Regions from separate parts of the Edwardsiella sp. EA181011 genome, predicted to be linked through region 1. Evidence: predicted binding sites of a transcription regulator. Region 1 holds the regulator's gene; each other region holds the start of a gene.

Region 1 (7,867 bases):
TAGCGTTCAAGGGCCTGGGCGACGGCGGGATACCAGTCTAGATTGAGCAGATTATTGCCGGTCAGGCGGCCGATGAGAAACTCCATCGACAGATAGTTTACGCGGCGTTGGCCATCGTCGGACGCGCTGGCCGGGCGGGTTGCGGCCGCCAGCTGCGCCGAGCAGGCCAGGCTGACCGCCTGCCACCACTGATGCGGCGTCATTTGCGCTGCGCTCTCCATTCCCAATCCTTGCCAGTGGCGGGTCAGCGCCGCGTGGAAAGCCTGCTGATCGAACGGGGTATACGACATAGGCATCTCTCTCAAAGCGTCAAAATGAAAGTATTAAGTATGATGGCCATCCTGACGATCTCGCCGAGTGAAAACATCCTCCCGTCGTCGGCTGAGCTGGGGAGGAGCCACAGGGCGTAGTCAGAAGTGTGATCGGTGCCGCGCTATAGCAGGGCTATAATCACGTTACGTTACCGTTTCGCGCTGTACTGATCGTCGGGTTATAACAGCAAAATATGGACTATTAGCGGCGATTGAGCGGCAAATGAGATTAACTCGGTAAAAAATGTGATCAGCCGCAATTTCCTGTTATTGGGGGCTGAACCCCGGTTGCAATAGCGCGCGCATTGTCAGACCTTAAAGGACAGCTATTAATTACGAGGCGCAAAATAAATAGGCGCCCGTAGCGGCGATTTCTGGGGCAGGGTGTCGCTCCTGCGCGCGAACCGGCACGGGCCGAGCGCCGAGGAGGGACACCGGAAGGGGTACGGGTAACTATGCTGATTCCGTCGAAATTAAGCCGTCCGGCGCGGCTGCAGACTACGGTGGTGCGGGAACATTTACTGACCAGACTGGATGCGGCGCGTAATTACCGTCTGGTGTTGGTCAATGGCCCCGCAGGGTACGGTAAGACGACCCTGATGGCGCAGTGGGCGCAGGAGAAGGCACACCTGGGCTGGTATTCGCTGGATGAAAGCGACAACCAGCCGGAGCGCTTTGCCAGCTACCTGATTGCCGCCCTGCAGCAGGCCACCGGCGGCCACTGCGCTAAAAGCGAGGCGATGAGCCAGAAGCACCAGTATGCCACGCTGTCTGCGCTGTTCTCCCAGCTGTTCATTGAACTGGCCGATTGGCAGACGCCGCTGTATCTGGTGATCGACGATTATCATTTGCTCACCCATCCTCCGCTGCATGAGGCGATGCGCTTCTTCCTGCGTCATCAGCCCGATAATCTGACCCTGTGTCTGATGTCACGCACGCTGCCCCCGCTGGGGATTGCCAATTTGCGGGTGCGTGAGCAGCTGCTGGAGATCAATACCCGTCAGCTGGCCTTTAATCACCGCGAAGCCAGCCAGTTTTTTCATCAGCGTCTGAGTGCGCCGCTGGCCGATGACGAAATGCATGCGCTGTGCGATGAGGTAGAAGGCTGGCCGACGGCGCTGCAGCTGATCGCGCTGTCGGCGCGTCAGTCATCGGCCCAGGCTCAGGCATCGGCTCGCCGCCTGGCACGCATCAATGCTACGCATCTGGCGGACTACCTGGCGGATGAGGTGCTGGATCGGGTGGATGACGATACGCGCGGCTTTCTGCTGCAGTGTTCGGCGCTGCGTTCGATGAACGACGCGCTGATCTGCGCTCTGACCGGCGAGGAGGAGGGCCAGCTGCGTCTGGAGGAGCTGGAGCGGCAGGGGCTATTTATCCACCGTATGGACGGCGACGGGGAGTGGTTCTGTTTTCACCCGCTGTTCGCTCACTTCCTGCGCAGCCGTTGCCAGCGGGAGATGGCGAGCATACTGCCGCAGCTGCACCGCCGCGCGGCGCAGGGTTGGCTGGATCAGGGGTTTCCGGCGGAGGCGATCCACCACGCGCAGGCGGCCGGAGACACGGCGTTGCTGCGCGATATTCTGCTGCAGCACGCTTGGGCGCTCTTCCACCAGAGTGAGCTGGCGCTGCTGGAGTCCTGCCTGAATACCCTGCCGTACGACGTGTTGATCCAGAATCCCAGCCTGGCGCTGCTGCAGGCCTGGCTGGCGCAGAGTCAGCACCGCTACGGTGAGGTCAACACGCTGCTGGCGCGCGCCGAGCAGGAGATGGGGCTGCGTCAGATCTCGCTAGAGGCGGCGCTGCAGGCCGAGTTCGACGCGCTGCGAGCCCAGGTCGCGATCAATGGCGGGCGACCGCACGATGCCGAGCGCTTAGCGACTGAGGCGCTGCGCCATCTGCCGATCGGCAGCTATTACAGCCGGATCGTGAGCAGCTCCGTGTTAGGCGAGGTGCTGCACTGTAAAGGGGTTCTGGCGCGGGCGCTGCCGATGATGCAGCAGACCGAGCAGGTGGCTCGTCGCCACCAGACCTACCACTATGCTCTGTGGGCGCTGCTACAGCAGAGTGAGATCCTGATAGCCCAGGGGTTCTTGCAGGCCGCCTACGAGACCCAGGATAAGGCCTTTGAACTGGTCGACGAGCAGCATCTGCAGCAGCTGCCGATGCATGAGTTTTTACTGCGCATCCGCGCCCAGGTGCTGTGGTCGTGGATGCGGCTAGACGAGGCGGAGCGCGCGGCGCGCGATGGGCTGGCGGTGCTGGCCAACTTTGAACCGCAGCAGCAGCTGCAGTGTCTGGCGCTATTGGCCAAGTGCTCGCTGGCGCGCGGCGATCTGGATAACGCCGGACAGCATCTGCGCCGCTGCGAAACCCTGCTGCAGGCCGGAAACTATCACAGCGACTGGCTGGTGAATGCGGATAAGGCACGGGTGATCTACTGGCAGATTACCGGCGATCGTCAGGCGGCCAGTCGCTGGCTGCTGCAGGCGGTGCGCCCGGCGGCGTCGGATAACCACTTTTTACAAGGGCAGTGGCGTAATATCGCGCGGGTTCAGATCATGCTGGGACAGTATGATGAGGCTCAGGCGGTGCTAGAGCAGCTGAATGCGGCGGCGCGTCGGCTGCGCCTGGTCAGCGATCTGAACCGTAACCTGCTGCTGAGCAACCTGCTGTATTGGCACACGGATCGCAAAAGCGAAGCCCTGCGCGTGCTGATGGAGGCGCTGAGCCTGGCCAATCGCACCGGCTTTGTCAGCCACTTTGTCATTGAGGGTGAGGTGATGGCCCAGCAGCTGCGTCAGCTGCTGCAGCTCAATACCCTGCCGGAGATGGAGGTGCATCGTGCTCAGCGGATTCTGCGTGATATTAACCAGCATCACCGGCATAAGTTTGCCCATTTTGACGAACAGTTCGTCGAGCGTTTGCTGAACCATACCCAGGTGCCGGAGCTGATCCGTACCAGTCCGCTGACCCAGCGCGAATGGCAGGTGCTGGGGCTCATCTATTCGGGCTACAGCAACGAGCAAATCGCCGATGAGCTGGCGGTGGCGGCGACCACCATTAAAACCCATATCCGCAATCTGTATCAGAAACTGGGGGTGGCACACCGTCAGGAGGCCGTGCGTCAGGCGCAGGATATCATGCGTCTGATGGGCTATGGGGTCTGATCAGCGCCAGATCAGCAGTACGCAGGCGGCGGTCAGCGTCCCCATGGCCAGGTTAAAGGTGAACCAGGCGCGTCGGCTTTGCAGCAGGCGCCCGATCAGGGTGCCGAAGCCTAACCACAGCGCGCCGGCCAGCAGATTGACCAAGAGCATTCCCAGGCTGATGGCGGCGATGGTCATCAGATAGCGCTCGCCGGGCAGGCTAAAGCTGGTTACCGCGCCCAGGGCCATCAGCCAGGCCTTAGGGTTCAGAAACTGCAGCAGCCAGCCCTGTCGCCAGCTGACGGTGTCGTCTAAGGCGACGCTACCGTCGCTCAGGCGGGTATAGCGCGACGTCGCCACCTTCCAGGCGATATACAGCAGGTAGAGGCTGCCCGCGCCTTTGAGCAGGGTGTGCAGCGTCGGGTAGAGCAGCAGTAGGCTGCCAACGCCAAAGGCGATCAGCAGCAGCAGCGTTTGCATGCCTAGCATGATGCCGAGCATGAGCGGCAGCGAGCGGTAAAACCCCAGATTGGCGCTGGAGCTGGTCAACAGCATATTGTTGGGGCCTGGGGTCACGGCTGCAACCCACAGGAAACCCAGCAGGGAGAGAAACAGAGGGCTGTCCATGCTAAACCGGCTCCAATTTTGTGCCTAGGGGGTGTTTTGACCCTAACAGTGTGTTATTGATGGTACAAGTATTCCCCGGATGAATTTTCTTCACGCAGCATGAGTGTTTCCACCTTTTCACCGCCCCGCGCCCTACGCAATCCGCACCTGCAGACGATCTTGCCGCGGCTGCTGCGCCGGCGCGCCCTATTGACGCCGGTGTGGCAGCGTTTAACCCTACCGGACGGCGATTTTATCGATCTGGCCTGGAGCGAAGCTCCGCAGCCCGCCCGTCATAAACCGCGGGTGGTTCTGTTCCATGGTCTGGAGGGCAGCGTGCATAGCCCTTATGCCCACGGCCTGCTGCACGCCTGTCGGGAGGCCGGCTGGCTGGCGGTTGTGATGCACTTTCGTGGCTGCAGCGGTGAGCCCAACCTGACGCCGCGTTTTTACCACTCCGGGGAAACCGGGGACGCGCGCTTTTTTCTGGCGTGGCTGCGCCGCACTTTCGGTCAGGTGCCCACCGCGGCGGTCGGGTTTTCCCTGGGGGGTAATATGCTAGGTTGTTATCTGGCCGAAGAGCAGGCGCAGGCCCCGCTGGAGGCCGCGGTCATGGTCTCGGCGCCGCTGGTGCTGTCGGCCTGCGCGACGCATCTGGAGCACGGCGTGGCGCGGATTTACCAGCGTTACCTGTTACATGAGCTCAAGCAGAGCGCCCGGCGTAAGCTGCGCCGCTATCCGGAGATGCTGGATCTCGATCCGCTACAGCTGCGGCGTATGCGCAGGCTGCGCGAATTTGACGATCAGATCACCGCACGCCTGCACGGGTTTCGCGATGCGGATGACTACTATCGGCGCTGCAGTGCCCTGCCGCGGCTGCCGACGATCCGTCAGCCGCTGTTGATCATTCAGGCGCGCGACGATCCCTTTATGACGTCGGCGGTGATCCCGCCGCCGGGATCGCTGCCGTCCAATATCGAATACCAGCTGACGGCGTTTGGCGGCCACGTCGGCTTTATCGGCGGTACGCTGCGACATCCTCTTCCGTGGCTGGAGCAGCGCATTCCCGCCTGGTTAGCCCCCTATTTGGAGTAAAACGCGTGATCATTCCCTGGCAACTGATAGCCCCAGAGACGCTGGATAGCCTGATCGAGGCCTTCGTCCTGCGTGAGGGGACCGACTATGGCGAACAGGAGAGGTGCCTGGCGCAGAAGGTGGAAGATGTGCGGCGCCAGCTGAAGTGCGGTGAGGCGGTCGTGGTATGGTCCGAGCTGCATGAAAGCGTCAATATTATGCCGCGCAGCCAGTTTAAGGGCGCGGATTAGCGCACGTTGGCGTATTTTCCCCGCGGCGCCCGGCGCCGCACTGTGCAAATAAAAGGCAAAAGCGCCGCGAACGGAGAAAAAACGGCGGCGAACAGTGAGCTATTCCATGCTGAAGCGAGACAGTGCGAGACAGTAAGGCCAAGCTATGTTACAAACTAAGCCGACATGCACCTTTAATGGAATGAAGCGGGTATAGATCAAGATCGCCGGGGATCATCTCCCTTAGGCTATGGAAACTATATTCGACAAGTGCAGTGCTATAGCAGGTTACTAGGCAGTTTCCCGGCCCCGTCCGGCGGGGGTGCGTTTGGCGCACCGGGGATGCGATAACAACAGAGGATAATAGCGAATGGTTCTCGGCAAACCGCAAACAGATCCAACTCTCGAATGGTTCCTGTCCCATTGCCATATTCATAAATATCCGTCCAAAAGTACCTTGATTCACCAGGGTGAAAAAGCGGAGACGCTTTATTACATCGTAAAGGGATCTGTAGCGGTACTGATTAAGGATGAAGAGGGTAAGGAGATGATCCTCTCCTACCTGAACCAGGGCGACTTCATTGGCGAGCTGGGGCTGTTTGAGGAAGGGCAGGAGCGCAGTGCCTGGGTGCGGGCGAAGACCGCCTGTGAGGTGGCTGAAATTTCCTACAAGAAATTCCGTCAGCTGATCCAGGTTAACCCGGATATTCTGATGCGTCTGTCTGCCCAGATGGCGCGTCGTCTGCAGGTCACGTCAGAGAAAGTCGGTAACCTGGCCTTCCTGGATGTGACTGGCCGTATTGCCCAGACGTTGCTGAATCTGGCCAAGCAGCCGGATGCGATGACGCACCCAGACGGCATGCAGATTAAGATCACCCGTCAGGAGATCGGCCAGATCGTGGGCTGCTCCCGTGAAACGGTAGGACGTATTCTGAAGATGCTGGAGGATCAGAACCTGATCTCGGCACACGGTAAAACCATCGTCGTCTACGGGACGCGTTGATTTTGCGCCCGCGCCGCATGGGCGGCGCGGAATCTTCAACCCATCCCCAGGATGGTGCTCATGTGGCGGCGGTTTATCTACCACCCTGAAGTGAACTATGCACTGCGCCAGACGCTGGTTTTGTGTCTGCCGGTGCTGTTCGGGCTGATGGTAGGCCAGCTGCAGCAGGGGCTGCTGTTTTCTCTAGTCCCAGTCTGCTGCAATATCGCCGGTCTTGACACCCCCCATAAACGCTTCTTTAAACGCCTCGCGGTGGGCGGCACCCTGTTTGCGCTCGGCAGCCTGTTACTGCAGATGGCCCTGCTGTGGTCGGTGCCGCTGCCGCTAGCCATGCTGCTTTTGGCGCTGCTGTTTGGCGTCAACGGCGAGATCAGTCCGCTGCACGCCCGTTTACTGCCGGCAACGCTGGTTGCGGCCATCTTCACCCTCAGCATGGTGGGGATGGTGCCCGTCTGGCAGGGGCCGCTGCTGTATTTGGTCGGCACGATTTGGTATGGCGCCTTCACCTGGTTTTGGTTTGTCCTGTGGAAAGGGCAGCCGATCCGCGAAACTCTGAATCAGCTGTACCTGGAGCTGGCGGACTACATCGAGGCCAAGTATAGCCTGCTCACGCAGCACAGTGACCCGCAGACGGCGCTGCCGCCGCTGCTGAACCGCCAGCAAAAGGTGATGGACCTTATCAGCGTTATCTACCAGCAGATGCACATGCTGTCCCTGGTCCATAACCCGGAGTATAAGCGGTTGGTGCGCTACTTTCAGGTGGCGCTGGATTTACAGGAGCATATTACCGTCAGCCTCTCCCAGCCGGAGGAGGTACAAACGCTGGTGGCGCGGAGCCAGGCGGAGGCGATCATCCGCCGCAATGCGCAGGTGGTGGCCGGGCGTCTGCGGGTGCTGGCGGATGACATTCTGTACCACCGCTACCCACAGCATTTCTCTATGCGCAGCGAGGTGTCGGCGCTGGAAAAGCTGGCCAGCCGCTACCCGGAGAATCCAGTTGGGCAGTTCTGTCTGCACCACTTTAGCCGGATGGCGCGTTTGCTGGAGCGACAGCGTCCGCTCTATCAGCGTCAGCTGATGGCGACCCAGCAGCGGCTGCCGTTCTGGCCGGCGCTGCGCGCCTACTGCTCCCTGAGGTCGGGCGCGCTACGCAACGCGCTGCGTCTGGGGCTGACGTTGGCGGCCGGCAGCAGGCTGGGGATCCTGCTGGCGCTGCCTAAGCCCTATTGGATCATGCTGACCACCATGCTGGTGATCCAGAATGGCTATAACGCGACGCGGGTGCGTATTCAGCACCGGGCGATGGGCACCTTTGCCGGTCTGATCATCGCCGCCGGCCTGCTGCAGCTGACGCTGAGCGAATATGTGATGCTGCTGGTGATGCTGCTGGTGACGCTGGGCGCCTACCTGGTGCTGCGTAAGAATTACGGTCTGGCGGTGATTGGCTTTACTGTCAGCGCCGTATTCACCCTGCAGCTGCTGGCGCTGAACGGC
Region 2 (7,867 bases), 1.6 Mb from region 1:
CCTATTTGCCGATGCGCCACCCTTTCCGCCATCGGACGACGTGGACAACCAGCTGTACGACGGCTTCTTCAGCGACGCCGATCGCCAGGCGATGCAAATTATTCGCGCCACCCAGCCGCAGAACCTGCCGGCGCTGGATCTACGCTTCAGCGATCGGCGCATCACGCCGCTGCTGTTTCGCTACCGCGCCCGTAACTACCCGGCGACGCTGGATGAGAGCGAGATGCGCCGCTGGCAGCAGCATCGCCAGGCCATGCTGACGCCGCAGCGCGTACAGGATTATCTACAGACGCTGGAAATGCTGTACAACCGCTATGAGGATCAGCCCCAGCGGCTGACGCTGCTGCGGGCGCTGTTTGATTATGCCCGTGAATTAGTAGGATAATAGTCTGCGCCGGAAGGATGCAGCCGTCGTCACCTACATGGCGCTTACTGCGGCATCCTGCGCACGCTTTCCACTCTGCCCGCGGCGGGGTGGTCGATAACCAGGCTCCGCGACGGAGCAGACAATCAAGGCTTGAACTATGTGGCTGCGCAATGGACCGCTGCTGGCGGTGCTGTCGTTTATTCTGTGGGGGATCACGCCGCTATACTATAAGCTGCTGAACGATGCAAATGCCTTCGAACTGCTGGCCCAGCGTCTGTTCTGGTCTGTTCCCCTGCTGCTGGCGCTGCGCCTGCTGTTCAGGCACCGCACCTCCTGGCGCGCGGCCTGGCAGGATAAACGCTCGCTTTACTGCTGCCTGCTGGGCGGCGCCATCATGAGCGTCTCCTGGACCACCTTCATCTACGCGCTAACCCACCACCTGGTGCTGGATGCCAGCCTGGGCTACTTCACCAATCCGCTATTCGCCATCGCGCTGGGCGTCATCTTTCTGCACGACCGGCTAACCCGCTTTCAGCGCATCGCGGTGCTGCTGGCCATCATCGGCCTGACCTACCAGATCATCCTGCTGGGGCGGGTGCCGGTGCTGGCGCTAGTCATGGGCATCACCTTTGCCTTTTACGGCCTGGTACGTAAGTATATCCGCTACGATATTATGACCTCCCTGACGCTGGAGACCGTCTGGATGCTGCCTCTGGCGCTGGGGATCACCCTCTGGCAGCAGATCGGCGGCGGCAGCGATCTGGGCAGCCTCAGCCTGTCTGAGTATTCGCTGTATATTCTGACGGCGCCGGTGACCTATGCGCCGCTGCTGCTGTTTGCCGCCGCCATCAAACGCACCTCTCTGACGGTGGTGGGCCTGGCGCAGTATGTCGAACCCTCTCTGCAGTTTCTGCTGGCGGTGCTGGCCTTCGGCGAACCGATCAATCTGCCCAAGATGATCAGCTTCTCGCTGATCTGGCTGGGGCTGGCGCTGTGTATCTATGAGCTGTTTCGCCGTCCGCACCGCCGCAGCGCGGCACATCAGGACGGCGCGGCGACGGAGCGTGCGACGCCCCCTCTGCGCAGCGCAGAGAAACCCTGAGCCGTTCATACTCCCCTTCGCGCCGGGTAACCCGGCGCGATCCTTGTCTGCGACGCCGACAATACCCCACCAAATTGGCATGGCTGCCATAGAGCGAATTCATGATGTGATCAGTAGCACATTTTACCGATTAATTGTATGATGATTGTGTTTTCGTTTTTGGGTACACTACGATGTCAAATCCACTTTCTCTTTGCTGGCAATACGCACGTGCCTTCGTGCTGATTTACCTGTGTCTGTTTGCCGGTAATGCGCTTGCCACCCTGTTACCAATCAAGATCCCAGGCAGCATCATCGGTATGCTGATCCTGTTTGCCCTGCTGGCTTCGCAGATTATGCCGGCCACCTGGGTCAAACCGGGGTGCAGCCTGTTTATTCGCTATATGGCGCTGCTGTTCGTACCGATCGGCGTGGGCGTCATGCAGTATTACGACGTGCTGTGCCGCCAGTTTGGCCCCATCGTGGTCTCCTGCGTGGTCAGCACCCTGATCATTATGGTGGTGGTCGCCTACTGCTCACACCTGGTGCATCGCGAGCGGCCCGACGACGGCGAACAGCCCCTGAGCCACCCGCAGGAGAGTAAACAATGATGACCGTCATGCTGAATATCTGGTGGTCACTGCCGCTGACGCTGGTGGTCTTCTTTGGTGCCCGCCGTCTCGCCCAGCGCCTGAATATGCCGCTGCTCAATCCGCTGCTGGTCTCCATGGCGGTGATCATTCCGCTGCTGCTGCTGCTGCATATTCCCTACAAAAACTATTTTGCCGGCAGCTCGGCGCTCAACAGCCTGCTGCAGCCGGCGGTCGTGGCGCTGGCCTTCCCGCTGTATGAACAGCTGCACCAGATCCGTGCCCGCTGGAAGTCCATCATCACCATCTGCTTTATTGGCAGCGCCACCGCGATGATCAGCGGTACCGCCATCGCCCTGTGGCTCGGTGCGACGCCGGAGATCGCCGCCTCGGTGATGCCGAAATCGGTCACTACGCCGATCGCGATGGCCGTCGCTCAGTCCATCCACGGTATCCCGGCCATCAGCGCCGTCTGCGTCATCTTTGTCGGGATCCTGGGCGCCGTCTTCGGCCACACCCTGCTGAACGCCATGAATATCCGCACCAAGGCGTCGCGTGGTCTGGCCATGGGGACGGCATCCCACGCCTTGGGGACCGCCCGCTGCGCGGAGGTCGACTACCAGGAGGGCGCCTTTAGCTCTCTGGCGCTGGTTATCTGCGGGATCATTACCTCCCTGCTGGCGCCGTTTCTGTTCCCGATACTGCTGCATATCTTCTGATAACATCGTCACAGCGGAGGGCGCCGATCGGCGCTCTCCGCCATAAGCACCCGTTTTTACGTTAAAAAAAGTTGAAATAAATCTCTAATTCGAGACCAATATTACAATTATTGCACTCAAAAAGTGATTATTATCACAAATATCACCTATTCGCTTCCTTACAATAGCCTCCCGTAACTCACAAGAGGCTTTCCCATGCACGCACGCTTTGCCGTTGCATTCCGCCAGCTGCCTGCCGAACTCCAGGCGGCGCTTACGCCAGTGATGGCGTCTGACACCTTCAACGCCGTGATCACCGCAGCCCAGGTGGATGCCATTGGTCATGCCTGTCAGATGGATCGCCAGGCCCTGAGTTTTGCCCTGCTGCCGCTGGCCGCCGCCTGTGCCCTTACGCCGATCTCTCATTTTCAGGTCGGCGCTATCGTCCATGGCGCCAGCGGTAACCTCTACTTCGGCGCCAATATGGAGTTTTCCGGCGCGCCGCTGCAGCAGACCATCCATGCCGAGCAGTGCGCGATCACCCACGCCTGGCTACGGGGCGAGCGCGCGCTGGAGTCGATCACCGTTAACTACACGCCCTGCGGCCATTGCCGCCAGTTTATGAATGAACTGAACAGCGGTACTGCGCTGCCGATCCATCTGCCGGGCCGCCGCGCCGCCACGCTGGGCGACTACCTGCCCGATGCCTTTGGCCCGCGCGATCTGCAGATAAAAACCCTGCTGCTAGACCCAACCCATCACGGGCTGGCGCTAGACAATGCAGCCGGCGATCCCCTGCTGCAGGCGGCGCTGGACGCCGCTAACGCCAGCCATGCGCCGTACAGCCAGGCCTACAGCGGCGTGGCTATCGAAACCGACCGCGCCGTCTATGCCGGCCGCTATGCGGAAAATGCCGCCTTTAACCCCAGCCTGCCACCGCTGCAGGCCGCCCTGATCCTGATGAACATGTCCGGCGACAGCGTCGACGCCATCCGCCGCGCCGCGCTGGTGGAGTCCCGTCAGGCGGCCCTGTCGCAGCATGCGGCGACGCGCGCCACCCTACAGGCGCTGGGCTGCGACGATCTGCAGCACCATCTGCTGTAACCCGGACGCCAGAGTGCCCTCGGGCGCTCTGGCCCGTTACCTCTGCGCGTGACCTTCCCCGCCGCGTTCGCTCGCCAAAATCATTGTTACAAAACATATATTGAATGAATAGTTTTGATAACAAACATTGAACAATAGCTAACTCTCTTTTAGGATCTTCAGCGTGTTATTTCATCCCGTTAACATAAGAGCGTACTTATGGATCTGGAACACGAAAGTAAACGTCCGCTGTATATTCCCTATGCCGGCCCCATCCTGCTTGAATTCCCGCTGTTGAATAAGGGCAGCGCCTTCAGTGAGGAAGAGCGCAATAACTTTAACCTGAGCGGTCTGTTGCCTGAGGCCATCGAGACCATTGAAGAGCAGGTTGAACGCGCCTATCGTCAGTTTTGTGATTTTCAGAACGCCACTGCGCAGCATATCTACCTGCGCAATATTCAGGATACCAACGAGACCCTGTTCTACCGCCTGCTGCGCGGCCACCTTAGCGAGATGATGCCCATCATCTATACCCCGACGGTCGGTGAGGCCTGTGAACACTTTTCCGATATCTACCGGCGCGCACGCGGGCTGTTTATCGCCTATCCCAACCGCGATCGCATCGATGACATGCTGCAAAACGCCACCAAGCAGAACGTCAAGGTGATCGTGGTCACCGATGGCGAGCGTATCCTCGGCCTGGGCGATCAGGGCATCGGCGGTATGGGGATCCCTATCGGTAAACTGTCGCTGTACACCGCCTGCGGCGGCATCAGCCCGGCCTATACCCTGCCCGTGGTGCTGGACGTCGGCACCAATAACCCACAGCGCCTCAACGATCCGCTGTACATGGGCTGGCGTCACCCGCGCATTACCGGTGATGAATATAATGCGTTCGTCGAGGAGTTCATTCAGGCGGTCAAACGCCGCTGGCCGGATGTTCTGCTGCAGTTCGAGGACTTCGCTCAGAAAAACGCCATGCCGCTGCTGAGCCGCTATCGCGATCAGCTCTGCTGCTTTAACGACGACATTCAGGGCACCGCGGCCGTCACCCTGGGCAGCCTGATCGCCGCCAGCCGCGCCGCCGGCAGCCGTCTGCGCGATCAGACCATTACCTTCCTCGGCGCCGGATCTGCCGGATGCGGCATCGCAGAGCAGATCATCGCCCAGATGATCGCCGAGGGGCTGAGCGACGAAGAGGCGCGGGCACGCATCTTCATGGTCGATCGCTTCGGACTGCTGACCGATCGCCTGCCCAACCTGCTCGACTTCCAGAGCCGTCTGGTACAAAAACAGCAGGCGCTGGCTGGTTGGCAGACGGAGAGCGAAGGGATCTCCCTGCTCGACGTGGTACGCAACGCCCACCCCACGGTGCTGATCGGCGTATCGGGTCAGCCGGGGCTGTTCAGCGAGGCGATCGTGCGCGAAATGCACAGCCACTGCCCTCGCCCCATCATCATGCCGCTCTCTAATCCCACTTCCCGGGTGGAGGCCCGTCCGGAGGATATCATCAACTGGACCGATGGCGCGGCGTTGGTCGCCAGCGGCAGTCCCTTCGAGCCGGTGCTCTATCAGGGAGAGCGCTATCCGATAGCCCAGTGTAACAACGCCTATATCTTCCCCGGCATCGGCCTGGGCGTCCTGGCCAGCGGTGCGCGGCGGGTGACCGACGGCATGCTGATGGCCGCCAGCCGGGCGCTGGCCGACAGCTCGCCGCTGGCGCGCGACGGCCATGGCCCCCTGCTACCGGACCTGAAGGATATCCAGCAGGTTTCACGCGACATCGCCTTTCAGGTCGCCAAGGCGGCCCAGCGTCAGGGCGTCGCGGTGCTGACCTCGGACGAGGCGCTGCTGCAGGCCATCGATCATAACTTCTGGCTGCCGATCTACCGTAGCTATAAGCGAACCTCATTCTAGCCCCCTCTGGCGGTGTCCCTTCTCGGGTCGCCGTCCCCCCACATCCGGGCCTCCGCGGCCCGGCGCACTTTCGCGCAAATAACCGCCATCCGCCCTGCGCACGCGCCTTATGGCTTGCGCCGCGTCGGCGGGTAAAGTAGCCTCGGGAGAGAGAGAATAACGGGAAGTACGCCATGTGGTGGAAGCGACTCATATATGGCCTGATCGGTGTTGTCATCCTCGCGGGGCTGGCGGCGCTGGCGCTTGATCGCTGGATTAGCTGGGTCACGGCCCCCTATATCTACGAAGACGTGCAGGACCTGCCGCGCCGGGAGGTCGGCGTGGTGCTGGGCACCGCTAAATATGTGGCCCCCGGCGTTATCAACCAGTATTACCGCTACCGTATCCAGGGCGCGCTGAATGCCTATAACAGCAATAAGGTCAGCTATCTGCTGCTGAGCGGCGACAATGCCCTGCAAAGCTACAATGAGCCGGTGACCATGCGCCGTGATCTGATCGCCGCGGGGGTGCCGAACGGCGATATCGTGCTGGACTATGCCGGCTTCCGTACGTTGGACTCGATCGTGCGCGCCCGCCGGGTCTTCGATACCGATAACTTCACCATCATCACCCAGCGCTTCCACTGCGAGCGGGCGCTGTTTATCGCCCTGCATCTGGGGATTCAGGCCCAGTGCCTGGCGGTGCCCTCTCCCAAAGATATGCTGCTGGTGCGCCTGCGCGAAATTGGCGCCCGCCTCGGCGCCCTCACCGATCTCTACCTACTGCAGCGCCAGCCGCGCTTTCTCGGCCCGCCGATCCCGATCCCCGCGGTGCATAAGGTCGCCGCCGACGCCCAGAGCTACCCGGCGGTGCTGCCTGAGCAGCTGCAGGCGCTGGAGCAGCAGCCCCATCACCAGACACCCCCTAACCGGCGCGCTACAGCGCCTGCGTCAGCGGGCGCGGCTCGCCCAGCAAAAAACCCTGCAGATACTGCACCCCCAGACTGCACAGGACCTCCATCTGCTCACGCGATTCAACGTATTCGGCGACCACCTGCAGCTGCCGCTCACGGGCAATATCGCAGATAGACTTGATGATCATTCGGTCCAGCGAGCTGTTGACGATATCCTTAACAAACATGCCGTCGATCTTCACCACGTCCGCGTTAAGGTGCTTCAGGCGCTGATAGTTGGAGAGCCCGGTGCCGAAGTCATCGATGGCGATCTTAAAGCAGTAGGCGCGCAGGGCGCGCACCGTCTCCAGCGCGGCGTTTTCATCCAGTAAATATGTTGTTCGGTGATCTCAAAGATCACCGCCTGCGGCCGCACCTGATAACGCTCAGACAGGGCGATGATCTGCGCGGCCACGCTGCGCTGCATCAGCGTCAGCGGCATCAGGTTTACCGAAAAACAGGTGCTGGAGCTGTCTAACCCGGCGCGGTGAATATGGCGCACCACATTTTCGATGATCAGCAGATCAAACTGCGCGCACAGGTTGAACGCGGTGATAAAAGGAATGAATTTCCCCGGCAGCACCAGCTGCTCGCCGTCCTGCATGCGGGCCAGGATCTCATAATAGCGCTGCCCTCCGCGGTGAACGATGGGCTGGGCGTACAGCAGCAGCGCATTCTCCTGCAGGGCGAGGGTGATCTTCTGCAGCCAGAAGACCTGTTCGTTCACCGCAGCGTTGGCGTCGGCCTCATTACCGTACAGCGGGAGGATCACATTGTCCCGACAGGCCCGCTCCGCCAGGTAGCTCAACTGCCCCACTACGCCGTGGATCGACTGGCGATGGACATCGAACGGAGAGTACGCCACGCCATACTGCAGCGTCACCGGATGCTGCTGCCACACCAGCGCCTGCGCTATCAGCGTAGCGCGAATGGCGTTGATGCGCGGCAGATCGGCATCGGCCTGCAGATAGATCAGCAGCTCCGCCCCCGGCATCTGGTACACCCGCTCCCCGGGCAGCAGCAGGGGTGCCAGATACGCGGCCAGCTGGCTTTTTGTCGCCGCCCGCATCGTCACGCCGTGGCACCGGCTCAGAATATCCAGGTTACTCAGGCGCAGGATACACAGGGTGCCAAGGGGACGGCGCGCCAGATGGTCACTCAGGGTGCGGAAGCTGGGGAGATCGACCAGCCCGTCGCGCC
Region 3 (7,867 bases), 300 kb from region 1:
CCTCGCGCGCCAACATCGCCTCGATATAGTCGGCCTCGACATAGCATCGAGCCACCAGTTGGGCGCCGGCGAAGCGGATGGCCTGTTCTTTATCATCGGCATGCTGGCTGAGGAAGATGTCGTGCTCCTGTAGTTCAAATAGCTGTTCGTCACCGAGCTCATAATGATCATCATTAGCGGCGGCAACCGGTTGATTAATCAGCCGACTATCGTTTGCCGCCTGCGGAAGATGAGCGGCGAGCAGACGCGTAGTCAGGTCGTTGTACAGTCCACTGTCGAGGAAGTTGCTCAGAGACAGATGGATAGCGTGTGGAGCGTGACGTAGGGCGCGTTCGGTTAAGTCTCGGTGTGTGATCACCAGATCCACATCATCGGGCAGGGCGTTAATCGCGAGGTTACGGACCTGGACCTGGCTTAATCCAGCCTCGACGATCTTTTTGCGCAGTACGCCAGCGCCCATCGCGCTCGATCCCATGCCGGCGTCACACGCTACGATGATGTTACGCACCTGACTCAGGTCGTGTGCCAGATCAAGATGTGCACGGGTGGGCTGCGGCGCAGCCTGTTGACCTGACTCGCCTTTTGCCTGTTGTTTCATCCCCTGAATGCGCCGAGTGGCGTTGGCCAGACCGTCGTTATCTTGTTGACCGGCAGGCGCCCGCTTCAGCATCAGGCTGGCGACGACAAAGGTGACGAGGCAGGAGCTGAGTACGGCAAGGCTCACGCCGATCAGCGACGACTTCGGCGTCATTAGCAGGATGGCGAAGATAGAGCCGGGTGAGGCGGGAGAGACCAACCCGGCATGGAACAGCGTCAGGGTGAAGATACCGGTCATGCCGCCGAGGATCACCGCCAGGACTAGACGGGGATTCATCAATACATACGGGAAGTAGATCTCGTGGATTCCCCCGAAGAAATGGATGACGGCGGCGCCGGGAGCTGACTGCTTGGCGCTGCCCTTGCCGAAGAACATATAGGCCAGCAACACGCCCAGGCCTGGCCCTGGGTTCGCCTCGATCAGGAAGAATATGGATTTACCCGTTTCGGTGGCTTGTTGAATGCCGAGTGGGGAGAATATACCGTGGTTAATCGCGTTATTAAGAAATAAAATTTTCGCTGGTTCGACGAAGATCGCCGTTAATGGCAACAAGTTATTCTGAACCAGCAAGTTGACGCCGCTGGCTAACAAAGTAGAGAGCACGGCGACCAATGGCCCGATAGCCAGGAAGGCCAGCATGGCTAGCAGCATGCCCAGAATACCGGCGGAGAAGTTGCTGGCCAGCATTTCGAAGCCGCTTTTGACCCGGCCATTGAGCCAATGATCGACGCGCTTGATAGCCCAACCGCCCAGCGGACCAGCCATCATTGCTCCCATAAACATCGGAATATCGGCGCCGATGATCACCCCTATTGTGGTGATGGCACCGACCACGCCACCGCGTTCGCCGCCGATTAAACGCCCGCCGGTATAGCCGATCAGCAGTGGCAACAGGTAGGTGATCATGGGGCCGACCAACTTGGCCAGCGTTTCATTGGGCAGCCAGCCCGTTGGAATAAAGAGAGCGGTAATCAGACCCCAGGCAATAAAAGCGCCAATGTTGGGCATAACCATATTGCTGAGGAAGCGGCCAAAATTTTGTACCTTGACCTTAATGTCTGGTGATAACATAAAACGTCCCTCGGTGGTGCGCGTAACAGGGCAACGCGTCGTGGTTTGTTGGATGGTTTCGCCAAAAACCATCAGTCGTTTTGTATGCAAAATCGACTCTATCACGACCCGTTGTTCACGCGTACCCCGAGGTTTTTTTGTGATAAAAATCACTATTTGTCCCCGGTGGAGGTGGTGTTTATGGTGATCTTAATCACAAAAAATTCGCTAAAGGCGTAGCATATTCGAGGTGTTTGGTTGTTTTTTGTGAACGAAATCACTAATTTTGTTGTTCGCTTTGTTTTTGAAATGTGATGTTGATCGCAAGATATTTGTGGGTGAGCGTGACATCGGTCGGTGTGTGGCAGGGGAAAGCCGATGAGCGGGGGATGGTCATAAAAAACCCGGCCATAGCCGGGTGATCTACGGAGATGTGGAACTCAGTTCTGCAGCAGCCCGGCATTTTGCTGTTGGGCCGCCATCAGCGCTTGGTATTTTACCGAGAGATCGCGCATCAGCTGGTTGTACTGATCGACCTGAGCCTGGGTCTGCAGCTGTACGCCCTGATTATCGAAGCGCGCCTGCGGTCCCAGATTTTGCAGGAAATCACCGACCTGTACCAGCGTTTGGGCGACGCCCGCCGCCTGCGGGATCATCGGCATAACGGCGTTGCTGGGGCCGGTGACAATCTTGGTGAAGGCTTTGTCGAAGACGGCTTTGACCTCTTCAGGCTGCTTCAGCGTGGCGTAGGCGCCGTCGGCCTGAGCCTTGGCACTCTGGATCTGCTGGCCCAGCATGTTCAGCGCGCCAAGCTCCTGCTGCAGACGATCGCGCTGGGTCAGATACTCCTGCGGAGTACGGATCTGTTGCAGGGTACTGAACAGCGGCGTCATGCTGGCTTCCATGGCGCGGTTAAAGTTCTGAGAAAAGGTGACCAGAATAGCATAGTCGCCGGCATAGTGCCCCAGCTGCTGTTTTTGGGCCTCGCTCAGGGTGGGGATCGTAACGCTGCCGCGCATTACCGTATTCTGCAGATAGTCGATAAAGGCTTTTTGCTGCTCTTTATCGCTATCGCCGCAGCCACTCAGCTGCATGACGAAAAAGAGTGCCATAACGGGCATCAGCAGGCGCTGTGCCCATGTTTTTACTGCGAATGTCATGTGAGTGACTCCTGTAAACCGCGCAAGGGTGATGCGAAATCTGTCAATCTAGTGTACCCCGTAAAATGCGGGATAACAGCCATAAAGTAAAAAACCCGCCTAACGGCGGGTTAGATAGCCTGCTTCGCGAACCTACTGCAGAACGGAGATGTCGGCGACCTGCAGGAAGAGATCGCGCAGCTTGTTCAGCAGCGTCAGGCGGTTGATGCGGACCTGCTCATCGTCGGCCATGACCATGACCTGCTCGAAGAAGTCATCAACCGGCTGACGCAGGGTAGCCAGCTCAACCAACGCTTCCTGATAACGGCCGTCGGCGAACAGCGGCGCCAGCTTCTCCTGCAGCGTGATCAGGTTGGCCGCCAGACGGATTTCCGCCGGCTCTTTCAGCAGGGCGGCCTGCACCTGTTCAGCCAGGACATCGCCTGATTTGGCTAGGATATTGGAGACGCGCTTGTTCGCGGCGGCCAGCGTAGCGGCCTCCGGCAGGGTACGGAAGTGGCTGACGGCGCGTACGCGGGCGTCGAAGTCGGCCGGACGGGTCGGACGGCGCGCCAGCACCGCCTGAATGGTGTCAACGGCATGCCCCTCTTCCTGATACCACGCGCGGAAGCGGCCCAGCATAAACTCCACAACGTCATCGACGACGCTGGCGTTGCTCAGCTTGTCACCGTACAGGCGCACGGCCTCCTGCGTCAGGGTCAGCAGATCCAGCGGCAGCTTTTTCTCTACGACGATACGCAGCACGCCCAGCGCGGCGCGGCGCAGAGCAAACGGATCTTTATCGCCCTTCGGATGCTGACCGATGCCGAAGATCCCCGCCAGGGTATCCATTTTATCGGCAATGGCGACAGCGCAGGCGACCAGGGAGCTGGGCAGCGCATCGCCGGCAAAGCGCGGCATATACTGTTCGTTCAGGGCGACGGCGACCTCTTCGGCCTCGCCGTCGTGGCGGGCATAGTGCATCCCCATGACCCCCTGGGTGTCGGTGAACTCAAACACCATGTTGGTCATCAGGTCACACTTGGACAGCAGGCCCGCGCGGGTTGCCATATTGACATCGGCGCCGATCTGCTGGGCAATCCAGCCGGCCAGCGCGGTGATGCGATCGGTCTTGTCACGCAGGCTGCCCAGCTGCTGCTGGAACAGCACGCTTTCCAGACGTGGCAGGTTGTCCTCAAGGCGCTGCTTACGGTCGGTTTTGAAGAAGAACTCGGCGTCGGCCAGACGCGGGCGTACCACCTTCTCGTTGCCGGCGATGATCTGCTGGGCATCCTTGGAGTCAATATTGGCGACAAAGATGAAGTTTGGCAGCAGCTTGCCTGCCGCATCGTAAACCGGGAAGTATTTCTGGTCACCTTTCATGGTGTATACCAGCGCCTCTGCCGGAACGGCGAGGAATTTCTCTTCGAACTTGGCGGTCAGCACGACCGGCCATTCGACCAGAGAGGTGACCTCTTCCAGCAGGCTGTCGCTCAGATCGGCTACGCCGCCGATGCGGGCCGCCGCGGCTTCGGCATCGCGCTTGATCAGCGCCTTGCGGGCGTTATAGTCAGCGATAACCTTACCGCGCTCCAGCAGGATCTGCGGATACTGATCGGCGTTGTCGAGGGTGAACTCGGCTTCGCCCATAAAGCGGTGGCCGCGGATTACGCGATCGGACGGCACCCCAAGGATCGTCGCCGGAATGCTTTCACTGCCCAGCAGCAGGGTGACGGTATGCACCGGGCGGACAAACTGCGTATCGCTGTCGCCCCAGCGCATCAGCTTGGGGATAGGCAGGCGAGACAGGGCGCTGGCGACCAGCGCAGGCAGCAGATCCTGGGCGCGCTGCCCTTTCTGCAGCGCGCGGTACAGCAGCCACTCGCCTTTGTCGGTGCTCAGGCGTTCAGCCTGATCGACGCTGATGCCACAGCCGCGGGCCCAGCCCTCGGCCGCCTTGGTCGGCTTACCCTCGGCGTCGAACGCCTGGGCGATGGCCGGACCCCGTTTTTCGATCTCGCGATCGGGCTGCGCCGCGTTCAGGGCGGCGACTTTCAGCGCCAGGCGGCGCGGTGCGGCGAACCATTCGATATCGCCGTGCGCCAGACCGGCATTATCCAGCTCTGTGCGGAAGTTGTCGGCAAAGGCCTGCGCCAGGGAGCGAAGAGCTTTCGGCGGCAGCTCTTCCGTGCCGATTTCAACCAGGAAAGTCTGTTGCGTCATGGCTGCCTCTTAATCTTTTTTACACATCGGGAAGCCCAGCGCCTCGCGGGAGGCGTAGTAGGCTTCGGCGACCATTTTGGTCAGGGTGCGGATGCGCAGGATGTAGCGCTGGCGCTCGGTCACAGAGATCGCTTTGCGGGCATCCAGCAGGTTGAAGCTATGGGCAGCCTTCAGAATGCGCTCATAGGCCGGCAGCGGCAGCGGGTGCTCCAGCTCCAGCAGCATGCGGGCTTCTTTCTCGTACTGTTCAAAGCAGGCGAACAGGAAATCGACGTCAGCGTATTCGAAGTTATAGGTGGACTGCTCCACTTCGTTCTGGTGGAACACGTCGCCGTAGGTGGTTTTACCCAGCGGGCCATCGCTCCACACCAGGTCGTAGACGCTATCGACGCCCTGGATATACATGGCCAGACGCTCTAAGCCGTAGGTGATTTCACCGGTAACAGGCTTACACTCCAGGCCGCCCACCTGCTGGAAGTAGGTGAACTGAGTGACTTCCATACCGTTGAGCCAGACTTCCCAGCCCAGGCCCCAGGCACCCAGGGTCGGGTTTTCCCAGTTATCCTCAACAAAGCGGATATCATGCACGGTGGGATCCAGCCCCAGCGCTTTTAGTGAGCCCAGGTACAGTTCCTGAATGTTGTCCGGTGACGGCTTGATCACGACCTGAAACTGGTAGTAATGCTGCAGTCGGTTCGGGTTTTCGCCGTAGCGGCCATCGGTCGGACGGCGGGACGGTTGTACATAGGCGGTAGCCATCGGCTCTGGGCCCAGCGCTCGCAGGCAGGTCATCGGATGGGAGGTGCCGGCGCCGACTTCCATGTCCAGCGGTTGGACGATGGTGCAGCCCTGGCGCGCCCAATAGTCCTGCAGAGTCAGGATCAGCCCCTGAAAGGTCTTGATATCAAACTTTTGCATGTTGGATGTGTTCGCACGCGTTCAAGTGGATTGAAACAGAAAGGATCAGTATACCGCCTGAGCGTAAGATATACAGCAATAGTGCGACAAGGCACGCTTTTTTAGCCCGCAGGCGCCGCTATTGCGGATTTTACGTGCAAAATATCGCATCAGCGCCGGGCGCGGATGCACTGACAGGGTATGATGCGCTGAAGACTGTTATCGGGAGAACGTATGGACGACCACATGCTGCAGCGCTGTGCCTGGGTTTCGGCCGATCCGCTGTATCTCGCCTATCACGATCATGAGTGGGGTAGGCCGCTCTATGACGGGCGGGCGCTGTTCGAACTGCTGTGTCTGGAGGGGCAGCAGGCCGGGCTCTCCTGGCTGACGGTGCTGAAAAAGCGTCAGCGTTACCGGCAGGCTTTCCATGGTTTTGATCCCGCCAAGGTGGCGGCGATGACGGCAGAGGATATCGCTGACCTGCTGTTGGACCAGGGGCTGATCCGCAACCGGCGCAAGCTGGAGGCGATCGTCACCAATGCCCGGGCCCTGCTGGCGATGGCGCAGCGCGGCGAGGCGTTTTCGGCCTTTATCTGGTCGTTCGTCGGCGGGGCACCGCTGGCGCCGCCGGAGGGCGGATGGCAGGCGCTGACCCACACGTCGGTTTCTGATGCCCTGGCCCGCGCGCTGAAGCAGCGCGGTTTTACCTTTGTCGGCACCACGATCTGCTACGCCTTCATGCAGGCCTGTGGGATGGTGAATGACCATATGCCAGGCTGCTGTCTGTACCATGATGCATCCCCTGTATCTGCATCCGGCCAGGCCCGCTGATACGTCGGCGCTGCTGGCGTTGTGGCTGAAGCTGACGATCCAGGCTCACCCGTCGATACCGCCCGGCTACTGGCGCGCCAGCCTGCCGTGGGTGCGCGATGCCTATCTGCCGGAGGGGCAGACGTGGCTGGCGACCGACCGTGGACGGATCGGCGGTTTTATCTGCATATTGCCTGGCCATCTGCTCGGTGCGCTGTTCGTGGCGCGGCGCTACCGCGGACGCGGCGTGGCACAGCGTCTGATGCATCACGCTAAACGCCACCATCCCTGGCTGCTGCTGGAGGCGTACTGTGCCAACCGGCGGGCGCAGGCTTTTTACCGCCGACAGGGGTTCCACTGCATCGACAGGCAGATTCAGGCGCAGACAGGCCAGGCGGTGGCCACGCTGCTGTGGCAGCGTGGGGCGGTGCTTGAGAAAAGCGAGCGTCTTGATTACACTGCGCGCTCTTCCGTCATGGGGGAGTAGTCTGTCGGTGCGCCAGCGCCGACGCTGACGTCAACAAACTTGGTGTTATCATCATGGCGTCAGCGCCCGTCACGAGATGGGTTGACGAGACCTGTGGCCGGCCAAGGCGCACTCCGGGGTGAGGGCCTGGTCGCGCCATGTGTCTATGAGACTCACCCCGGTATATGTTCCGCTGTGTCCATTATTCTTACTCCGATGAGCTCCGTCGCCCTGGCTGAAATCGGCGATAAAACTCAGCTTTTGACGCTGCTGCTGGTAGCGCGCTTTGGTAAGCCTTTCCTGATCCTGTTGGCAATTATTCTGGCAACGCTGGTTAACCACTACTTTGCTGCCCTGATAGGGGAGCTGGTCACTCAGTTTCTCAGTCCGCAGATTATGCGCTGGATGGTGGCGGCGGGCTTCTTGGCCATGGCCGTGTGGGTACTGTTTCCCGATAAAGATGACGGTGAGATCCGCGGGGGGCATCCCTTCTGGACGTCGCTGGTGGTGTTCTTTCTGGCCGAGATTGGCGATAAGACCCAGATTGCGACCGTCCTGCTGGGCGCGCACTATCAGCATATTACCTGGGTCGTCCTGGGGTCGACGCTAGGGATGGTGCTGGCCAATGCGCCGATGCTGTGGTTCGGTGCTCGGCTGCAGCCCTACCTGAAGAGCGGCTGG
Region 4 (7,867 bases), 710 kb from region 1:
AACGGCATGATCACCTTCCTGGATACCCCGGGGCACGCCGCGTTTACCGCAATGCGTGCGCGCGGCGCCCAGGCGACCGATATCGTCGTTCTGGTGGTAGCGGCCGATGACGGCGTGATGCCGCAGACCATCGAGGCTGTCCAGCATGCCAAGGCCGCCGGCGTTCCGCTGGTGGTGGCGGTGAACAAGATCGATAAGCCGGAAGCCGATCCGGATCGCGTGAAGAATGAGCTGTCCCAGTACGGTGTTATGCCGGAAGAGTGGGGCGGTGAAGCCCAGTTCGTCCATGTCTCCGCGAAAGCAGGGACCGGTATCGACGACCTGCTGGACGCCATCCTGCTGCAGTCCGAAGTGCTGGAGCTGAAAGCGGTGCGTAACGGCATGGCCAGTGGCGTAGTGATCGAGTCCTTCCTGGACAAGGGCCGCGGCCCGGTGGCGACGGTGCTGGTACGTGAAGGTACCCTGCACAAGGGTGACATCGTGCTGTGTGGCTTCGAGTATGGCCGCGTGCGCGCCATGCGTGACGAACTGGGCCGTGAAATCACGGAAGCCGGTCCGTCCATTCCGGTTGAGATCCTCGGGATGTCCGGTGTGCCGGCTGCCGGTGATGAAGCGACCGTGGTGCGTGACGAGAAGAAAGCCCGTGAAGTGGCGCTGTACCGTCAGGGCAAGTTCCGCGAAGTGAAGCTGGCGCGTCAGCAGAAAGCCAAGCTGGAGAACATGTTCTCCAACATGGTGGAAGGCGAAGTGTCCGAGCTGAATATCGTGCTGAAAGCCGACGTTCAGGGCTCTGTCGAGGCGATTGCCGACTCTCTGCGCAAGCTGTCTACCGATGAAGTGAAGGTGAAGATCGTGGGCTCTGGCGTAGGGGGTATCACTGAAACCGACGCGACCCTGGCCGCAGCGTCCAACGCCATTCTGCTGGGCTTCAACGTCCGTGCCGACGCCTCTGCCCGCCGCGTGGTGGAAACCGAGAACCTGGATCTGCGCTACTACTCCGTGATCTATGATCTGATCGACGAAGTCAAGCAGGCGATGAGCGGTATGCTGGCGCCGGAGTACAAGCAGGAAATCATCGGCCTGGCGGAAGTTCGCGATGTGTTCAAGTCACCGAAGTTTGGCGCTATCGCCGGCTGTATGGTGACTGAGGGCGTAGTCAAGCGTCACAGCCCGATCCGTGTTCTGCGCGAGAACGTGGTTATCTACGAAGGCGAGTTGGAATCCCTGCGTCGCTTCAAGGATGACGTCAACGAAGTGCGTAACGGCATGGAGTGCGGTATCGGCGTGAAGAACTACAACGACGTCCGTCCGGGCGACGTGATCGAAGTCTTCGAGACCATCGAAGTGAAACGCTCTATCGACTAAGTCTGTCGCACCGCCCGGGTCGGGCGGTGGATACGCGTTACAACAGCATATGCTAATCGGGGGGCTCAGGCCCCCTGTTTGTCTGGAGAAACTATCATGGCAAGAGAATTTAGCCGCACTCAGCGCGTGGCGCAGGAAATGCAGAAAGAGATCGCCATTATCCTGCAGCGTGAGGTCAAAGATCCGCGGGTTGGCATGGCGACGGTATCCGGCGTCGAAGTCTCACGCGATCTGGCCTATGCCAAGGTGTTTGTCACCTTTTTGAACGACGGTGAGCCGGAGACGGTAAAAACCGGTCTGAAGGCGTTGCAGGATGCGTCCGGTTTTATCCGCATGCTGCTGGGTAAAGCGATGCGTCTGCGCGTGGTGCCGGAGCTGACGTTTGCCTATGACGCCTCGCTGGTTGAGGGGATGCGCATGTCCAATCTGGTGAGCAACGTGGTGAAAGACGATGAGGCGCGCAGGACCGCCGCCGATCGCGATGAGGAGGCGTAATGTCTCGACCCCGTCGCCGCGGCCGCGATATTAACGGCGTCCTGCTGCTGGATAAAGGGCAGGGGATGTCCTCTAACGATGTGCTGCAGAAGGTAAAGCGCATCTATAACGCCAACAAGGCGGGGCATACCGGCGCGCTGGATCCGCTGGCGACTGGGATGCTGCCGATTTGCCTGGGTGAAGCGACCAAGTTTTCTCAGTTTTTGCTGGATGCCGACAAGCGCTATCGTGTCGTCGCCCGCCTGGGGCAGCGTACCGATACCTCCGACGCCGATGGTCAAGTGGTGTGTGAGCGACCGCTGACATTCAGCGAGGCCGAGCTAGCGCAGGCGCTGGAGGGGGTCCGCGGCCCTGGTCGCCAGGTACCCTCTATGTATTCGGCGCTCAAGTACCAGGGGCGCCCGCTGTACGAATATGCTCGTCAGGGGATCGATGTGCCGCGCGAATCGCGTGAGATCACGGTGTTTGAGCTGCGCTTTATCCGCTGGGAAGGGGATGAGCTGGAGCTGGAGATCCACTGCTCCAAGGGCACCTATATTCGCACCATTATCGACGATCTGGGCGAAGTGCTCGGCTGCGGCGCGCACGTTATCTATCTGCGGCGCCTGCAGGTTTCCGGCTATCCGAGCGAGCGGATGGTCACGCTGGAGCAGCTGCAGGCGCTGCTGGCGCAGGCGCAGCAGCAAGAGCGCGATCCCCGCCTGCTGCTCGATCCGCTACTGCTGCCGATGGATACGGCCGCCGCGCACCTGCCGGAGGTGAATCTGTCGGAGATCGTCGCTGGCTATATACAGCTGGGGCAGTCGGTACAGACGCCGGACCTGCCGCAAAGCGGCATGGTGCGCATCAGCGTCGGGGCGGCGCGCCGCTTTATCGGCGTCGGTGAGGTGGACGAGCTGGGGCGCCTGGCGCCGCGCCGTATGGTAGTGGCATCGCGCCTCTCCGAGGACGATCCGGTCTGAGATTTGCGGCGTGCCAACCGCGCTCAGAATCGGCTGATTTCTTGCCAATGGGCGGGGTGCAGAGTAGAATAGCGCGGCTTATACATTGGGTTGCTGAATTAGAGATCGGCGCCCGTTTTTTAAACTTTTCAAATTTGGAGTTCTATAATGTCTCTAAGCGTTGAAGCGAAAGCTAAAATCGTTGCTGAGTTCGGTCGTGATGCCAACGACAGCGGTTCCACCGAAGTGCAGGTTGCACTGCTGACCGCGCAGATTAACCACCTGCAGGGCCACTTCGCTGAGCACAAAAAAGATCACCACAGCCGTCGTGGTCTGCTGCGCATGGTTTCCCAGCGTCGTAAGCTGCTGGACTACCTGAAGCGTAAAGATGTAGCACGTTACTCCAGCCTGATCGAGCGTCTGGGTCTGCGTCGCTAATCTAACGATTTTCTGAAGCAAAGGGGCCAACGTTGGCCCCTTTCTTCTAGGAAGCAATGGCAAATCAGGTTAATGTATTGTCGTTGCAGATAAAAAGGGTGTAGCCGGCGTCTTGTTACAGAGGTTCGCGCGGCTAATGCAAGCCGCCGTCTGGGGACGGCGCTTTGCATTAGTCGCGAGAATGTGACAACGCCTCCGGTTATATAAAGGCACCGTTCCGCAGGGGTGGTGCGCGATAGATACAAGGAATATGACTTTGTTAACGCCAACCGTTCGCAAATTCCAATACGGCCAGCATACCGTTACGCTGGAAACCGGCATGATGGCACGCCAGGCTACCGCAGCCGTGATGGTGACCATGGATGACACCGCGGTATTCGTTACCGTGGTTGGGGCGAAAAAAGCCCGTGAAGGTCAGGACTTCTTCCCGCTGACCGTTAACTACCAGGAGCGCGCCTACGCGGCCGGTCGTTTCCCCGGCGGCTTCTTCCGCCGTGAAGGCCGTCCGGGCGAAGGTGAGACCCTGACCGCGCGTCTGATCGACCGTCCGATCCGCCCGCTGTTCCCGGAAGGCTTCCTCAATGAGGTGCAGGTCGTTGCGACCGTAGTTTCCGTGAATCCGCAGGTCAGCCCGGATATCGTGGCGATGATCGGTGCATCCGCGGCGCTGAGCCTGTCTGGGATCCCGTTCAACGGCCCGATCGGTGCCGCTCGCGTGGGTTACATCAACGATCAGTACGTGCTGAACCCGACTCAGGATGAGCTCAAACAGAGCCGTCTGGATCTGGTGGTGGCCGGTACCGACAACGCCGTGCTGATGGTGGAATCTGAAGCCGATCTGCTCAGCGAAGATCAGATGCTGGGCGCGGTGGTCTTCGGCCACGAGCAGCAGCAGATCGTCATCGAAAATATCAAAGCGCTGGCCGCCGAAGTCGGTAAACCGCGCTGGGAATGGCATGCGCCGGAAGTGAATGTTGCGCTGCAGCGCCGCGTGGCCGAGATGGCCGAGGCCCGCCTGGGCGAAGCCTATCACATCACTGAAAAGCAGTCCCGCTACGCGAAAGTTGACGAGATCAAAGAGTCCGTCATCGCCGATCTGCTGGCGGAAGACGATGCGCTGGATGCCGGTGAGATCAGCGATATCCTGGGTGCGTTGGAGAAAGCCGTGGTGCGTGGCCGCGTTCTGCGCGGTGAGCCGCGTATCGATGGCCGTGAGAAGGACATGATCCGTGCGCTGGACGTGCGTACCGGCGTACTGCCGCGTACCCATGGCTCTGCGCTGTTTACCCGTGGCGAAACGCAGGCGCTGGTGACTGCGACCCTGGGCACCGAACGCGATGCGCAGAATATCGATGAGCTGATGGGCGAGCGCACCGACCGTTTCCTGCTACACTATAACTTCCCGCCGTACTCCGTCGGTGAAACCGGGATGATGGGCTCACCGAAGCGCCGTGAAATCGGCCATGGCCGTCTGGCTAAGCGCGGTGTGCTGGCGGTAATGCCGTCTCAGGATGCGTTCCCGTACACGGTGCGTGTGGTCTCTGAAATCACTGAGTCCAACGGTTCCTCCTCTATGGCCTCTGTCTGCGGTGCCTCTCTGGCGCTGATGGACGCCGGTGTGCCGATCAAAGCTGCCGTAGCGGGTATCGCCATGGGTCTGGTAAAAGAGCAGGATAACTTTGTCGTTCTGTCTGACATCCTGGGTGACGAAGACCACCTGGGCGATATGGACTTTAAAGTGGCCGGTAGCCGCGACGGCGTGACCGCGCTGCAGATGGATATCAAGATCGAAGGCATCACCCGCGAGATCATGCAGGTTGCCCTGAACCAGGCCAAGGGTGCGCGTCTGCATATCCTGGGCGTGATGGAGCAGGCGATCAATGCGCCGCGCGGCGATATTTCCGAATTCGCCCCGCGTATCCATACCATTAAGATCAATCCTGAGAAAATCAAGGACGTGATCGGTAAGGGCGGTTCTGTGATCCGCGCGCTGACGGAAGAGACCGGTACCACCATCGAAATCGAAGATGACGGTACCGTGAAGATCGCAGCGACCGACGGTGATAAGGCCAAACACGCCATTCGCCGCATCGAAGAGATCACCGCCGAGATCGAAGTGGGCCGTATCTATCAGGGTAAAGTGACCCGTATCGTTGACTTTGGCGCCTTTGTGGCCATCGGCGGCGGTAAAGAGGGTCTGGTTCATATTTCTCAGATCGCCGACAAGCGCGTAGAGAAAGTGACCGACTACCTGCAGATGGGTCAGGAAGTGGCTGTTAAGGTGCTGGAAGTCGACCGTCAGGGTCGCGTACGCCTGAGCATCAAGGAAGCTAACGCCAGCGCAGCTGCGGGTCAGGACGCACCGACTGACGCAGAGTAATCTCGTTGGTATTACGGCTTCCCATTGTTGGGAAGCCGTTTGTTACGCTATCGCAGGATGCGATGGCACGTTGATGGATGATAGGAAGTTTATCCGTGTTGGTCTTCGGGAGTTGGGAAATGAAGCCTATCTTGCGCTGGTGTTATGTTGCGACAGCAATTCTGTTGGCAGGATGCAGCAACGCTGATTGGCGCCAAAACGAAGTACTGGCCATTCCTTTGCAGCCCTCGCTGCAGCAGGAGGTAATGCTGGCGCGCATGGAGCAGATCCTTGCCAGCCGAGCATTAACGGATGATGAACGCGCACAGCTTCTCTATGAGCGCGGAGTACTGTATGATAGTCTCGGACTGAGGGCGTTAGCGCGTAACGATTTTTCGCAGGCGCTGGCCATTCGTCCTGATATGCCAGAGGTTTTTAACTATCTGGGTATTTATTTAACGCAGGCGGGCAACTTTGATGCCGCCTATGAAGCGTTTGATTCTGTACTAGAGCTTGATCCAACTTACAGCTATGCGCGTTTAAATCGCGGTATTGCCCTCTACTACGGCGGGCGGTATTCGCTAGCGCAAGATGATCTGCAGGCGTTTTATCAAGACGATCCCAACGATCCGTTCCGGTCGTTATGGCTTTACCTGGCTGAGCGTGAGCTTAATCAGGAGCAGGCGCTTACGGCGCTAAGCCAGCGCTATAATAAAGCGAACCGGAGTCAATGGGGATGGAATATTGTCGAATTCTACCTGGGCAAAATCAGCGAGAAAACGCTGATGGAACGCTTACAGGCAGATGCAACGGATAACACTTCGCTCGCTGAGCATCTCAGTGAAACTGACTTCTATTTAGGTAAACATTACCTGAGTCTGGGGGAAAAGAGCAGTGCTTCTGCATTGTTCAAACTGACGGTGGCCAACAACGTTCATAACTTTGTTGAGAACCGTTACGCACTGTTGGAATTGGCCCGCTTGGGTCAAGAGCAAGACGACATACCAGAATCGGACCAGCAATAAGCTGACGGGCATTTATATCCTTAAATCATTGATTTAATCGTCCTAACGGGCGAGGTTTTTTTGTTCGTCATTTCATCTAATTTGAGCCGGTTCACACTTTTCAATGAAAAATGTTGTTCGTTTTCTAGACGAGTTATGCAGACTGGCCGCCATTGCACATGAGGCACGTTTACATGGCTGAGTTCGAAACTACTTTTGCTGACCTGGGGTTAGCCGCACCTATTATTGAAGCCCTGAATGATTTGGGCTATGAGAAGCCGTCACCGATTCAGGCGGCCTGTATTCCCCACCTGCTGAACGGGCGCGACGTGCTGGGCATGGCGCAGACCGGCAGCGGTAAAACGGCGGCGTTTTCCCTGCCGCTGCTGAACAATATCGATCCGTCCCTGAAAGCACCGCAGGTACTGGTGCTGGCGCCGACCCGCGAGCTGGCGGTACAGGTGGCTGAAGCCATGGCGGATTTCTCTAAGCATATGCACGGTATCAACGTGGTTGCCCTGTACGGCGGCCAGCGTTATGACGTTCAGCTGCGCGCCCTGCGTCAGGGGCCGCAGATCGTGGTCGGTACGCCGGGCCGTCTGCTGGATCATCTGAAGCGCGGTACGCTGAGCCTGACCAGCCTGCGCGGACTGGTGCTGGACGAAGCCGACGAAATGCTGCGTATGGGCTTTATTGAAGACGTTGAGACCATCATGGCGCAGATCCCGGCGGAGCATCAGACTGCACTGTTTTCTGCCACCATGCCGGAGGCGATCCGACGTATCACCCGTCGCTTTATGAATGAGCCGCAGGAAGTGCGCATCCAGTCTAGCGTGACGACCCGCCCGGACATCAGCCAGAGCTACTGGACGGTGTATGGGATGCGTAAAAACGAAGCGCTGGTGCGTTTCCTGGAAGCGGAAGACTTTGATGCGGCGATCATCTTCGTGCGCACCAAGAACGCCACCCTGGAAGTGGCCGAAGCGCTGGAGCGTAACGGCTACAGCAGCGCGGCGCTGAACGGCGACATGAACCAGGCGCTGCGTGAGCAGACCCTGGAGCGCCTGAAAGACGGTCGTCTGGATATCCTGATCGCGACCGATGTGGCCGCCCGTGGGCTGGACGTCGATCGCATCAGCCTGGTCGTCAACTACGACATCCCGATGGATGCCGAGTCCTATGTGCACCGTATCGGCCGTACCGGCCGCGCCGGTCGCGCCGGCCGTGCGCTGCTGTTCGTTGATAACCGTGAACGCCGTCTGCTG

Evidence for each region. The regulator CRP, encoded in region 1, controls carbon source genes, mostly activating them, when cyclic AMP is high. The targets are predictions, from matches to a motif close to ATGTGANNNNNNTCACAT.
Region 2: a site for CRP is predicted at 1,574-1,591, ahead of QY76_RS14370 (CidA/LrgA family protein). Genes of this name have one in related genera too.
Region 3: a site for CRP is predicted at 1,807-1,824, ahead of QY76_RS02705 (PTS mannitol transporter subunit IICBA). Genes of this name have one in related genera too.
Region 4: a site for CRP is predicted at 6,703-6,720, ahead of yrbN (protein YrbN). Genes of this name have one in related genera too.

The regions. Positions count from the first base shown of each region.
Region 1 is NZ_CP011364.1:887,056-894,922, forward strand. Features, by position in the region: gene malP (maltodextrin phosphorylase) at 1-290, opposite strand, end outside; gene malT (HTH-type transcriptional regulator MalT) at 767-3,481, shown strand; gene QY76_RS03965 (LysE family translocator) at 3,482-4,087, opposite strand; gene QY76_RS03970 (hydrolase) at 4,187-5,161, shown strand; gene QY76_RS03975 (YheU family protein) at 5,167-5,391, shown strand; gene crp (cAMP-activated global transcriptional regulator CRP) at 5,741-6,373, shown strand; gene QY76_RS03985 (YccS/YhfK family putative transporter) at 6,434-7,867, shown strand, end outside.
Region 2 is NZ_CP011364.1:3,249,448-3,257,314, forward strand. Features, by position in the region: gene sbcB (exodeoxyribonuclease I) at 1-385, shown strand, start outside; gene rarD (EamA family transporter RarD) at 525-1,469, shown strand; gene QY76_RS14370 (CidA/LrgA family protein) at 1,643-2,059, shown strand; gene QY76_RS14375 (CidB/LrgB family autolysis modulator) at 2,068-2,757, shown strand; gene cdd (cytidine deaminase) at 2,953-3,840, shown strand; gene QY76_RS14385 (NAD-dependent malic enzyme) at 4,039-5,736, shown strand; gene sanA (outer membrane permeability protein SanA) at 5,910-6,803, shown strand; partial or broken gene QY76_RS19625 (EAL domain-containing protein) at 6,736-6,969, opposite strand; gene QY76_RS19630 (EAL domain-containing protein) at 6,891-7,867, opposite strand, start outside.
Region 3 is NZ_CP011364.1:590,477-598,343, reverse strand. Features, by position in the region: gene QY76_RS02705 (PTS mannitol transporter subunit IICBA) at 1-1,669, opposite strand, end outside; gene QY76_RS02700 (DUF3053 domain-containing protein) at 2,089-2,808, opposite strand; gene glyS (glycine--tRNA ligase subunit beta) at 2,941-5,010, opposite strand; gene glyQ (glycine--tRNA ligase subunit alpha) at 5,020-5,928, opposite strand; gene QY76_RS02685 (DNA-3-methyladenine glycosylase I) at 6,142-6,741, shown strand; gene QY76_RS02680 (N-acetyltransferase) at 6,701-7,207, shown strand; yybP-ykoY riboswitch at 7,187-7,289, shown strand; gene QY76_RS02675 (TMEM165/GDT1 family protein) at 7,382-7,867, shown strand, end outside.
Region 4 is NZ_CP011364.1:178,197-186,063, reverse strand. Features, by position in the region: gene infB (translation initiation factor IF-2) at 1-1,365, shown strand, start outside; gene rbfA (30S ribosome-binding factor RbfA) at 1,462-1,860, shown strand; gene truB (tRNA pseudouridine(55) synthase TruB) at 1,860-2,822, shown strand; gene rpsO (30S ribosomal protein S15) at 2,970-3,239, shown strand; gene pnp (polyribonucleotide nucleotidyltransferase) at 3,496-5,619, shown strand; gene nlpI (lipoprotein NlpI) at 5,739-6,623, shown strand; gene yrbN (protein YrbN) at 6,727-6,804, shown strand; gene QY76_RS00835 (DEAD/DEAH family ATP-dependent RNA helicase) at 6,797-7,867, shown strand, end outside.